Regions from separate parts of the Vreelandella sp. ssv genome, predicted to be linked through region 3. Evidence: predicted binding sites of a transcription regulator. Region 3 holds the regulator's gene; each other region holds the start of a gene.
What was found. The regulator FNR, encoded in region 3, switches genes on or off when oxygen is low (the NO sensors DNR and NnrR bind a similar motif). The targets are predictions, from matches to a motif close to TTGATNTANATCAA.
Positions count from the first base shown of each region.

Region 1: frdA (fumarate reductase (quinol) flavoprotein subunit) is a predicted target of FNR. The motif match lies at 2,272-2,285, and genes of this name have one in related genera.
Region 2: AC5TBW_RS13065 (DnaJ C-terminal domain-containing protein) is a predicted target of FNR. The motif match lies at 2,424-2,437, and genes of this name have one in related genera.

Region 1 is NZ_CM182545.1:3,744,333-3,748,519, reverse strand. Features, by position in the region: gene menH (2-succinyl-6-hydroxy-2,4-cyclohexadiene-1-carboxylate synthase) at 1-659, shown strand, start outside; gene AC5TBW_RS17075 (anion permease) at 668-2,137, opposite strand; gene frdA (fumarate reductase (quinol) flavoprotein subunit) at 2,403-4,187, shown strand, end outside; gene AC5TBW_RS17065 (succinate dehydrogenase/fumarate reductase iron-sulfur subunit) at 4,187-4,187, shown strand, end outside.
Region 2 is NZ_CM182545.1:2,863,064-2,867,250, forward strand. Features, by position in the region: gene AC5TBW_RS13050 (Crp/Fnr family transcriptional regulator) at 1-559, opposite strand, end outside; gene AC5TBW_RS13055 (hypothetical protein) at 724-960, shown strand; gene AC5TBW_RS13060 (chaperone modulator CbpM) at 1,002-1,316, opposite strand; gene AC5TBW_RS13065 (DnaJ C-terminal domain-containing protein) at 1,320-2,261, opposite strand; gene AC5TBW_RS13070 (PHA/PHB synthase family protein) at 2,514-4,187, shown strand, end outside.
Region 3 is NZ_CM182545.1:3,278,960-3,283,146, forward strand. Features, by position in the region: gene hemN (oxygen-independent coproporphyrinogen III oxidase) at 1-1,381, shown strand, start outside; gene fnr (fumarate/nitrate reduction transcriptional regulator Fnr) at 1,487-2,233, shown strand; gene ttcA (tRNA 2-thiocytidine(32) synthetase TtcA) at 2,235-3,146, opposite strand; gene AC5TBW_RS14920 (3'-5' exonuclease family protein) at 3,409-4,062, opposite strand; gene AC5TBW_RS14925 (DUF294 nucleotidyltransferase-like domain-containing protein) at 4,068-4,187, opposite strand, start outside.

The sequences.
Region 1 (4,187 bases), 470 kb from region 3:
GCATTAACTGCTTAGCGTTAGACCTGCCGGGCCACGGTGAGAATCACCAGATACGGCTGGCCTCGTTTGAGGCGTTTCACCATTGGCTGTGCGACACATTGAGTGACCGAGGCGTTAGCCGCTACTGCCTGCTGGGTTACTCCCTGGGTGGGCGTTTGGCGCTTTACCATGCCAGCCGTCAGCCATCGGGGTTGGAAGCACTCTGGCTGGAGAGCGCTCACCCAGGGTTGCCTGCAAACGAGCGCTCTGCCCGAATTGCCCACGATGAACGCTGGGCAACACGTTTCGAGCAGGAGTCATTAGAGAATGTACTTGCCGACTGGTATCGGCAGCCGGTGTTCGCCGACTTAACCGAGGCCCAGTGCACTCGGCAGATTCAACGTCGGCTAGCGAATCACGGGCCAGCCATCGCCAGCATGCTGCGATCAACTTCCTTAGGCCAACAGCCTTCGCTTTGGCAGTGGCTGGAAAGTACCTCGCTTCCGGTAAGCTACTTTTCGGGGCAGCGGGATGCCAAGTTCCACTCTTTGGCATCTCATCTGACAACAATGGCCCCGCGCCTGCGCCATATCACGCTGGAAGGGGGCCACAATCTCCATTCCGAGCAGCCGGATGAAATCTCACATAACCTCAACGCCTGGTATCAGACGCTTGGCTAAACCACCGGTCAGCTGATTAGAATTAACCAGGGCAGGCCAATGACTAGCCAGACCACCAGGAATAGCAGTCCAAAGATCGCCCCCAACCGCCAAAAGAGTGCGCTGGGCAGATAGCCGCTGCCGTAGTAAACCGGGCTTGGACCTGTACCGTAGGGGGTGAGAATGCCCATAAAGCCAAGTGTGGGTAGCAGCAGCAGAATAAACATCTGCATATCCAGTCCGGCAACCCCGGTAGCTGCCGCCAGAATCACGGGTAGCAGGGCGGTAACGTGGGCCGTCACGCTGGCAAAGAAGTAGTGCAGTAGATAGAAAATGACCACCAGCGCTACCATGGCCATCAGCGGGTCGAAGTGGCTTATCTGACCGCCCACCACATTGCCAAACCAACTAACGAATCCCACTTGGCTAAGACCGCCTGCCAGTGCCACCAGGGTGGCAAACCATACAAAGGTATTCCAAGCCGCGCGATTATTAAGAATATCGTCCCAGTGAATGATGCCCGTTAACAGCATGCCGCAGATCACCACTAGGCCCACGAGTGAACCAGAGATAACACTGCCGGCAAAAATCCACAGCAGCAGGGCGGTGACCACCATCACGACCAGCATTATTTCATGGCGGGTCAGTACGCCCAGCTTGGTTAACTCCTTTCCCGCCCAGTCAGAAATTTCATCGCCTGCCTTCACTTCGGGGGCGCATAGCCAGTAGCTCAGCAGCGGCACCAGCAGAAGCAGCAGAATGCCCACCGGCACGACCGCCATAAACCACTGTCCCCAATTGACCTGAATACCAGTGGTGCTTTCGGTGAGCGCGATAGCCAATAAGTTGGGGGCCAGTGCGGTCAAAAATAGCGAGCTGGTTACGCAGGTGGAGGCCAACGCGGTCCACATCAAGAAGCTGCCCATGCGCTTCATGCTGGGGTCATTGGGGTGCGAATCGTAAAGCGGCGGTAGATTGCGAATGACTGGATAAATCGTGCCCGCACTGCGCGCGGTATTCGAGGGCGTAAACGGTGCCAGAATGCCATCGGCAATCATCACCGCATAGCCAAGGGTCAGCGTGCGCTTCCCCATGGCTTTGACCAGCCAAAGCGATATCCGCCTGCCGAGCCCGGTTTTTTCATACCCCAAGGCAAACATAAAGGCGCCAAAAATCAGCCAGACGGTGGAGTTGGTAAAGCCCGACACCGCCCAGGAAAAAGCTTGTCCGGCGGGGTTGAAGCCGTCAGCGGCCAGCTGTTCGGGAGAGAACAACACCCACCGAGAAAGCAGTGCCACCAGGGTAACGCCGACCAGACCTACCACCGCCCCCGGTAGTGGCTCAAGAATCAAACCCACCACGCAGCCCAGAAAGATGGCTAAAAAATACCATGCATGGGGAGCTAGCTCGGGGGGAGTGGGTATCAGCGCGACGATGATGGCGACTGCTAGCGGAGCTAACAATTTCCATCGCGGTGAGGGTTGAGCATTCGTCGTCATTCGGCACCTCTCTTGAGTTTATCCTGGCGATTGTTGTCGTCTGGCGAATAGGGATCTGCCATGCACGGGATGGCTGGAAGAGTAGGTGCTGCGGCACGCCGGGAACAGCAATGCCGACTCAATTCACTTCTTCCTTGATTCACGTCAATAGTCCTTTCGACTAACAAGCAGGGTCTGCAGCGGGCATGATAGGTTCGAATAAAGAAGACGGCAGCGTAGATTGCCGCCATTACCACCTGTGACTTGGCTAATGAAGGGGCTTTTCATGCAGCAGCGAGATTTCGATATCGTCATTGTGGGTGGGGGTGGCGCAGGCTTGCGTGCTGCCATTGGGGCCGCTGAGCACGCCAAGGAGCATAAGACACCTCAACGTATTGCGCTGCTGTCCAAGGTGTATCCCATGCGCTCCCATACCGTGGCCGCTGAAGGCGGTGCTGCCGCCGTCACCAGTGCCGAAGATTCCCATCAGGCGCATTTCGATGACACCGTGTCAGGCGGTGACTGGCTGGTTGAGCAGGGTGTCGTCGACTACTTTGTTCATCATGCTTATCGAGAGCTGGTGCAGATGGAGCGCTGGGGCTGCCCCTGGAGCCGTAAAGACGATGGCCAAGTGCAGGTGCGCCGCTTTGGGGGCATGAAAACCGCCCGTACCTGGTTTGCGGCCGACAAAACCGGCTTTCATATGCTCCACACCCTGTTTCAGACCTCGCTGAAATATCCTGAGATCGAGCGGTTCGATGAGTTTTTCGTGCTCGATCTAGCCGTTCACGAAGGTGCGGTGATTGGCGTGATAGCCCTGCAGATTGCCACCGGTGAACTGACCCTGCTGCGCGCTAAAGCGGTGATTCTCGCTACCGGCGGCGCAGGGCGCTTGTTCCGCTTCAATACCAACGCGGGCATTGTCACCGGCGACGGTATGGCGATGGCTTATCGTCACGGTGTGGCGCTGCGGGATATGGAGTTTGTCCAGTACCACCCCACCGGTTTGCCTGGCTCCGGTATTTTGATTACCGAAGCGTGCCGGGGCGAAGGCGGCATTCTGCTCAATAAAGAGGGCTACCGTTATTTGCAGGATTACGGCCTGGGCCCGGAAACCCCGCTGGGCAAGCCGGAAAACAAATACATGGAACTGGGACCGCGGGACAAGCTCTCCCAGGCCTTCTGGCAAGAGCAGCAGGCGGGCCGCACGGGTAAGTTTGGCGACAGCGACGTGGTTTATCTCGACCTGCGCCACTTGGGTGAAAAGTATATCTTGGAGCGCCTGCCGTTTATCTGCGAGTTGGCTAAAGCCTATATCAATGTCGATCCTGTTAAAGAGCCCATCCCTATTCGCCCGGCGGTGCACTACACCATGGGTGGGATCGAAACCGACCCTCAGTGCGAAACCTCCATCGCCGGGCTTTATGCCGCTGGGGAGTGCGCCTCGGTGGGGCTGCACGGCGCTAACCGGCTAGGCTCCAATTCGCTAAGTGAGCTGCTGGTGTTTGGCCGCTTAGCCGGGGAGCAAGCCAGCAAGCGTGCAGCAAAAACCGAGTGGGCCGATGAGCGGCTGCTGGAAGCCCAGGGTGATCGTCAACAAGCCAAGCTGCTGCGCCTCTGTGACGGAACCGGAAGTGGGGAGAACTGGGTCGAACTCAAGCGCGCCATGGTGCAGGCCATGGAGAGCGGCTGCGGTATTTACCGCACTGAAGAGGGCATGCGCCATTCGCTTGAGACCATGCGCCAGCTGCGCGCTCGCTTCAATAAGATACGCGTTAAAGATACCAGCAAGATATTCAATACCGAGCTGCTGGAGTGTATCGAGCTTGGCTATGGTTTGGATATTGCCGAAGCCTCTTGCTTGAGTGCTCTTGAGCGCCGTGAATCCCGCGGTGCCCATCAGCGCCTGGATGAAGGTATGCAGAAACGCGACGACGTTAATTACCTCAAGCACAGCCAGGTGTTTTACCAAGGCGAAGCGAATGCCGAACTGCACTGGCAGGATGTCGATGTGCGGTTCTCCGCACCGGCTGAGAGGGCCTATGGCGATGCAGGCAACGGGGGCAAGGCA
Region 2 (4,187 bases), 420 kb from region 3:
CCAGATGGTATTGGGTGAGTGGGCAAACATACCCTTGTTTATCCCCTAAACCCACAAGTTTGAGTCTTGAGCCAAGTTCCAGCAGAAAATGTGCCATGCGCCCCACGGCACTGCGTCGGCCAATATCAACGAGATGCTCAACCACCATGGCTTCATCCCGCGACGCTGCCCACAGGACAGCTGTTGCAAGCCGCGGATTGCGAGATAGAATTTCAAGCAGCTCTTTCACTGGTACGTCAGCGACTTCGCTATCGGTAATGGATTCAATAGTGTGATCAGATGTGTGCAGCAATACATGTCGCAGACCCAGGAAATCGCCCGGAATATGAAAATCTACGATTTGGCGAGCGCCATTGGGCAGGATCTTATACGAACAGGCCCACCCTGCCGCGAGAATATAAGCTAAATGATTTGTTTGTCCCTGATCGACTAAGTGTCTTCCTGCCGCCACTGGTTTACAGGACTGATGCAAGTCCGAGATAAGAGTACGTTCGGCCTGCGACAACGCCATATATGCCCCAAGTTTACGGGCAAGCGGGAGAGTTTCAATCGCCGTCATAACCTTTCCCAATGGAGTAAAATATAATCAAAAAGCCACAGCGTGACTGCTTTTGATTAGCCTAGCATAGCGGGGTTTCTATCAATTCGCTGCTAATCAGGCGGGATGCTTCGCTGCTTTTACACTCTCCAACACTCTCCACTTACCCACATGGAGAAACTCACATGTCAAAACAACATGACTATGCAGGATTGGCGGCACTGGCCATCTGTGAATCGCTACTACTTGCCTTGAATGACCACCAACTCCTTTCGGAAAGTGAAATTATTGGTGTTCTGCAGGACGCCGCCAATGCCCATGCGAATGCAGAAGGGCTGGACGATGAAACGCAAGCACACCTAGGGGTTGTGGCATTGATCAACCGCATTATCGAAGGTGGGAATTCGGTGCGACGGCTTTAAATGCAGCGGGTAGCGTTTCGTCGGCGCTCACTATTTGGATATCATTTGACTCTTAACCCAGCGGCCCGTAACCGTTCCTTTAGACGCTGGTTCTCTTCGATCAGGTCGGTCGTCAGGGCAGCGAGTTCGGGTGCGGCTTCAAAGTCCCGCTCCAATTGACACAGCCGTCGCGCACGCGTTAGATCACGACTGGTGAAGCGCCAGCTCGCCACATAGGGTGAGCCATCAGCCAGCAGGCCGCTCTCGATGCGCTCCACGACCCATTCGGTGGCTACCGAGCAGGCGCGAGCCAACTCATCGAGAGATAAGGTCGTATCGTCAATGAGTTCACCGCTAGCAATGAACGGCTGTGCCATGTCCTAGCCTCCTTTGTGGCGGCGTGGATCAAACGCAAGCTCACGCGCCATAGCCTGATAAAATTCACGTGCCTTGGCAGTATTCGCTGGGGGCAATACTACCTCAAGCGCTATATAAAGATCGCCTGGAGCAGGCCCCGGAATACCGCGCCCCTTCAGGCGCAACCGGCGTCCGGTCTGGGAGCCTGCGGGTACCTTAACTTTTACTACTCCCGAGGGAGTGGATACTTTGATACTTGCCCCCAAGGCGGCTTCCCAAGGCGTGACCGGCACCGTTTGATAAATATCCCGCCCGTCAATCTGGTAGCGTGGATCTGTACGAAAGTGAATCTCGAGAAACAGATCTCCTGCTGGGGCTCCTCGAATCCCAGGACTGCCCTGTCCCGAAAGACGGATATGTTGGCCCTCTTTAACGCCCTTCGGTATGCGCACATTGAGAGTATGTTGCTGAGAGGTAACACGTCCCATGGCATCAACCTGCGGCACCTGTAGCGTAATCGTCCGGATATCGCCATGGTAGGCATCCTCAAGATCAATGACGACTTTGGCATGGCGATCCTCGCCGCGCATCTGATGGTCACGTCTGCCTCGACCTGCCCGCCCGCCCTGACCAAACAAGTTGGCGAAGAAGTCACTAAACACACCTAGATCAGCTTCCTCGAAGCCTCGTCCGCTGAACTCAAAACCCGCATCCCAATCCGGAGGCGGATGGAAATCCTGACCAGAGTGATACTGCTGAGCCAGTTGATCGTAGGCGAGGCGTTTCTCCGGATCGGACAATACCGCCTTAGCCTCATTAATTTCCTGCATGCGCTGCTCGGCTTCCGGGTCCTTACTCACATCGGGATGAAATTTGCGTGCCAGTTGGCGGTAGGCTTTCTTGATCTCATCGGTAGTGGCGGTCTTCGCCACGCCGAGTATCTGATAATAATCTTTGAATTCCATGTGTGGGGCCTCCGGCAGCCGGAATGGGCGACAGGCGATAGCCAAAGCCCCCCCGGACGACAAGCAGCAATTGACTCAAAGATAGTTGAAAATGATCAGAAGGGAGAAGCTCGGTACACAGGTTCTGAAATAAGTAAAAAAAACCTACTTTAGCGAAGATAATTGATGTTGATCAGTTTGGCACAGCAGTGAAACGACTAACATCTCGTCTTATAGAGGATGGAATAGCAATACCATCCCCAGGGAGGAACGATGTTACAACGTTCGGCAATAGCGGCGGCTGATACGACACCTGCTGATATCGACTGTCCTGTTAAGCACAACGGTTTACCCACTTTCTATCAAGCTATAGACCAAATTGCCCACCGGGCTGTGGCAAAAGCCACGTCTGGACTTGCTCCATCGGTTCTGGGTGAGGCGTGGATGGACTGGGCTGTGCACCTGACAGTTTCGCCTGGCAAGCAGCTGCAATTGATGGCATCAGCGATGTGTAATACGCAGATGCTATGGACTCAAGCGCTAAACCCCCAACCAATAAGCGACGAGACCGCCACCTTGGACCGGCGGTTCGCTGGGGAGGGTTGGCAGCACTATCCTTTTAACTTGTTGGCACAGGTCCATCAACAGAACTGGCAATGGTGGCAAGAGGCTATGACGGGGGTTCATGGCGTTGCGCCCGCGCATGAAAACCTCATGGCCTTTGTGGCCGGTCTTATGATTGACACGGCAGCGCCTTCCAATTTTACCCTTACCAATCCAGAAGTCTTGGCCGCAATGTACGCCGAAGGGGGTCAGAACTTTATCCGAGGCGCAAAGCAATTTGCTGACGATCTCTATCACAAAGCAGGCCTATCTCAGCCCAAGGGGCCGCAGCCCTTTGAAGTCGGGCGTAATCTTGCGGTCACCCCCGGCAAAGTCGTTTTCCGTAACGAATTGATTGAATTAATTCAATATACCCCCAGCACCGAAACGGTTCGTCCCGAACCCGTTTTAATCGTGCCTGCCTGGATCATGAAATACTACATCCTTGATTTATCGCCGACCAATTCACTTGTTAACTTTTTGGTAAATAAGGGATTTACCGTTTTCATCATCTCTTGGAAAAACCCCGATGCTGAGGATCGCGAACTAGGCATGGAGGAGTATCGACAACTTGGCATCATGGAGGCCATCGATGCTATTCAGGCGATTACCCACGCGCCAACGCTCCATGCGGTAGGTTACTGTCTCGGTGGTACACTGCTGGCCATTGCGGCAGCGGCCATGGCACGCGAAGGCGATGAGCGCTGCGCGACAATTACCTTTCTAGCCGCTCAAATTGATTTCACCGAGGCGGGGCCGTTGCGTTTGTTTATCAACGACTCCCAGGTGACCATGATTGAAGACATGATGTCGCATACAGGCTATTTGTCTTCGGAACAGATGGCCGGAGCCTTTGCCTTATTGCGTGCTCGAGACCTGATCTGGGCTCCCGCTATCCAGCGTTATTTACTGGGCAAGCAGAGTCATTCCTTTGACCTAATGGCGTGGAATGCTGACGCGACACGCATGCCCTACCGGATGCACTCACAGTATCTACGCTGGCTTTTCCTGAATAATGACTTGGCCGAAGGGCGCTATCATGTGGGTAAAAAAGTCATCGCGGTTACCGACATTCGTGCCCCCATCTTTGCCGTCGGTACAGAGGACGACCATGTCGCTCCCTGGCGTTCCGTCTACAAACTTCACCTGTTCGTTGATATGGATGTGACCTTCGTTCTCACCAGTGGCGGACACAATGCGGGCATTGTGTCGGCTCCAGGTCACCATAATCGACATTTTCGCATCGCCCACACCCAGGCTGATGCCACTTACCGTTCACCTGCCGAATGGTGTGCTGATACTGCTTCACAGGAGGGGTCATGGTGGCCCTCGTTCGCGGCCTGG
Region 3 (4,187 bases):
CAACGATCAGGCAGTGTGGGATAAAACTTTACTGCGCCGCTATGACACCAGCGGCCCACGCTATACTTCCTACCCCACGGCGCTGTCGTTTGATGACCGATTTACCCCCGGAGATCTGACTCAGGCGCTTGAGCAAAGTAATGCTGGCAAACGCCCGCTATCGCTCTATGTGCATATTCCCTTCTGCCGTAAAATTTGCTTTTACTGCGCGTGTAATAAAATCGCCACCAAAAACACCGCTCTGGCTGAGCCTTACTTATCCCGGCTCGACCGTGAGATGGTGCTGATTGCACGGCATCTGGATACTTCACGTCCGGTGGAGCAATTGCACTGGGGCGGCGGCACACCAACCTTTCTGAGTTTGAATCAGATGGGCGACCTGATTGATCGACTGGATGCGCGCTTTGGTCTTTCATCGTCTTCTCAGCGCGATTACGCGATTGAAATAGACCCTCGCGAAGCGGATGTGTTTACCCTGCGACACCTGCAGTCGCTTGGCTTCAACCGCATCAGTTTAGGGGTGCAGGACTTGGCCCCACTGGTGCAGAAAGCCATTAACCGCATTCAGCCGCGAGTCCTCACCGAAACATTGATGGATGAAGCCCATCGGCTGGGGTTTCGCTCTCTCAATCTCGATTTAATCTACGGCCTGCCGTTTCAAACCGAAAAGAGCTTTGCGAATACCCTTCGTCAGGTCATTGAGATGAACCCCGCACGGCTTTCGGTCTTCAACTATGCCCATATGCCTGAGCGCTTTACCCCCCAGCGACGTATTAACGTCGATGACTTGCCGGGCAGCGACGAGAAACTGGCGATTCTGCACACCACGATTGAGATGCTTACGGCGGCAGGTTACGTGCATATCGGGATGGATCACTTTGCTCGTCCCAATGACAGCTTAGCCATTGCTCAGCGCGAAGGCTCGCTGCAGCGCAACTTTCAAGGCTATTCCAGCCATGCCCAGTGTGATCTGGTAGGGCTGGGCGTTTCCGCCATTTCACGGGTAGGCAGTGTCTATGCGCAGAATCCTGGTGACCTGGCCCGTTATGAAGCGGCACTGGACCAAGGCCAACTGGCGACGGTGCGCGGGCTGCGCCTGAGTGATGATGACCTGATCCGCCGAGACGTGATTGAACGACTGATGTGCGATATGCACATCGACCTGTCCGCCGTTGGTCAGCGCTGGAACATCGATGCTCCCCGCTACTTTGCACCGGCGCTGGAGAGCTTACAAAGCGCCGAGCGCGACGGTCTGCTGACCCGGAGCGGCGATCAGCTTAGCGTAACCCCTATGGGTCGCTTGCTGATTCGCCATTTAGCCATGGCGTTTGATGCCCATTTTGCTGGGCAAACGGGGCAGCACTACTCAAAGATTGTGTAATCGGGCTGTCGCTAACCACATGAAGCTTCCATAATAATGGATGCAGCTGTTAGTACGGCACGGATAACGTAAAATTTCTCTTGAACGCTACTCAAGGAGCTATGCATGTTGGATCCCATGAACCGACGACGCTCGCTACTCCATGAAGCTCGTTGCCAGACCTGCAGCCTGAGCTCGCTGTGCCTGCCGCTTGCCCTTGAGCTAGATGATATCGGGCAGTTCGATGCCATTATTCGCCGCCGGGCACCGCTGAAAAAGGGCGAGCCACTGTTTCGCCAGGGCGACGCCTTCACCAGCGTGTATGCGGTTCGCTCAGGCAGCTTGAAGCAGGTGACGGCGGAGGGGAATGGCAGCGAGCAACTGACCAACTTCTACCTGCCCAGTGAGCTGGTGGGGCTGGACGGAATTGATGAAGAGCACTACCCCGGCAGCGTTATCGCCCTGGAAACGACCACTATCTGTGAGATTCCTTTTGACCGCCTGGATTTACTCTCCGAGGAGCTGCCCGAACTGCGCGGCCAGCTGTATCGCAGCATGAGCAAGGAGCTACGCGATGACCGCCGCATGATGCGTCTGCTGTCACGTAAAACCGCTGATCAGCGGCTAGCGAGCTTCTTGATCACCCTCTCGGATCGTTTTCGTCGCCGGGGCTACTCGCCTTACAGCTTTCGCCTATCAATGCCCAGAGCCGATATCGGCAACTACCTGGGCTTAGCGGTGGAAACCGTCAGCCGTATTTTAAGCCGCTTTCAACAGCAGAGCGTGGTGGCGGTTTCTGGGCGAGAGGTCAATATTCTCGATATGCAGCGCTTGATTACTCTCGCCGAGGAGGAAGAACAAACGGTTAGCTGAATTAGCTAACGTTAAATGCCTGGATACGCCCGGCCAGCAGCTCCGCCTGTTTGGCCTCTAAGCCTTCAAAATCGAATAGGCTGCGGTCTGCCAACTGGGAAGGCGCAATATTAGTCACCGCTTTAAACATGCTTTCTAGACGGCCGGGGAATTTCTTATCCCATTCGGCGAGCATCTCTTTGACCACTTGGCGCTGCATATTGGGCTGGGAGCCGCAGAGATTGCAGGGAATAATCGGAAACTCCATTAACCGAGAAAATTCAGCAATATCCGCTTCTTTGCAGTAAGCCAACGGTCGAATAACAATATTTTTGCCATCATTGGAGAGCAGTTTGGGCGGCATCGCTTTCAAGTTGCCCCCAAAGAACATGTTGAGAAACAGGGTTTCAAGGATATCTTCGCGGTGGTGGCCCAATGCAATTTTGTTGGCACCGATCTCTTCGGCAAAACCATACAGCGAACCGCGGCGCAGGCGTGAACAGAGTGCGCAAGTCGTTTTGCCTTCTGGCGTTTTTTCCTTCACCACCGAATAGGTATCACGCTCGACGATGTGATACTCCACGCCCTGTTTATCCAAATAAGCTGGCAGCACGTGTTCAGGAAAACCGGGCTGCTTTTGATCTAGATTGACCGCCACTATCGAAAAATTAACCGGTGCGTTGCGCTGTAAATTGCGCAAAATCTCCAGCATCGTGTAGCTGTCTTTGCCGCCGGAGAGGCACACCATCACACGGTCGCCTTCATTGATCATTTGGTAATCAATAATGGCATTGCCCACATCTCGGCGCAGGCGCTTTTGCAGTTTGTTAAATTCACGCTTCTGCTTAACATCAGCCAGCTCAGGCTGGTCGCGCTCAACGTCAGCTTGGGAGGCTCCAAGGTGAGCAGGGTCAAAATGATCAAGAGATTGCATGGTATAAGCACTGCCGAGGGTGGAAGGCATTCAAGAAAAAAGTGGCTGCTATTCTAACAACACTCATCGCCCAGACCCAACTACTCAGAGAGAACCACCCAAGATATCGCAATGTAAAATGACTGCCCTGACGATTAAACCGTACTCGGTGAGAGGGTAGGTTGAAGCGAGGGTCTTTTTCCAGGGATGGAAAAAGTAGCGCCCAGGGATGGGGTCACAGTGCCCTCGCGGAAACCTTCCCTCTGCACCACGATAGCTGCCACTAAGCTGCCTCTGCCATCACCCGCTGCAGACGCATATACAGCAGCGCGCTTGCCGTCGCTTCGCCTAACATACTTTGCATGCCCATCGAGGGCACCTGCCAGCACGCCAGCGCCTGGGTAAAGCTACTGGGTGCATCGACCTCAGGGTGCAAACGCCGCAGCTGGCGCTGGTGCAGCTTTGCCAAATCGACCTGGGCATTGGGCAGCGCGAAATCCAGCCGCTCGCTCAGCAATGTATTTAACGCCCCAATCCGCTTGTCCAACTGCCAGCCGACAATGGGGCGATTGCCGATAAACTCTACCAACGCATTTAAATTGTCGCTGCTCGGGCAAGAGACCTCCCCCGCCTGACATAGCAAGTGATGGCGACGCAGCGACGCATTCTCAGCCTGCCCCGGTATGCCAAGCGTCAGCACAAAGGCGCGACTGGTGCGCACCTGCTGCTGGCTGAGCACCACCGCTGCCAGACTGATCACCGGGGAAGATGCCGTGGGCGTTGCCGTGCAAGCAAGCGCGACTAGTTCATCGCCCATATAGGGGTTAAATAGCCAGGCATAGTGAGAGTCAGCACAGCGACGCCGGTCGCTTTCGCGTCTCAGCAAAGTACGCAAGGAACCGCTAAAGAGAGCCACGTGTCGATCTAATAGCCGCATTCCTGTCACGAATACTCCAAATGATATCGATGGAAAAGCCGCTGCTTGAAGTCTTTCACAATGTGCAGCGCTTCACGCAATAGGTCACGTTCGAGAGAAGAGAGGTTTTGCACCACCACGCGATT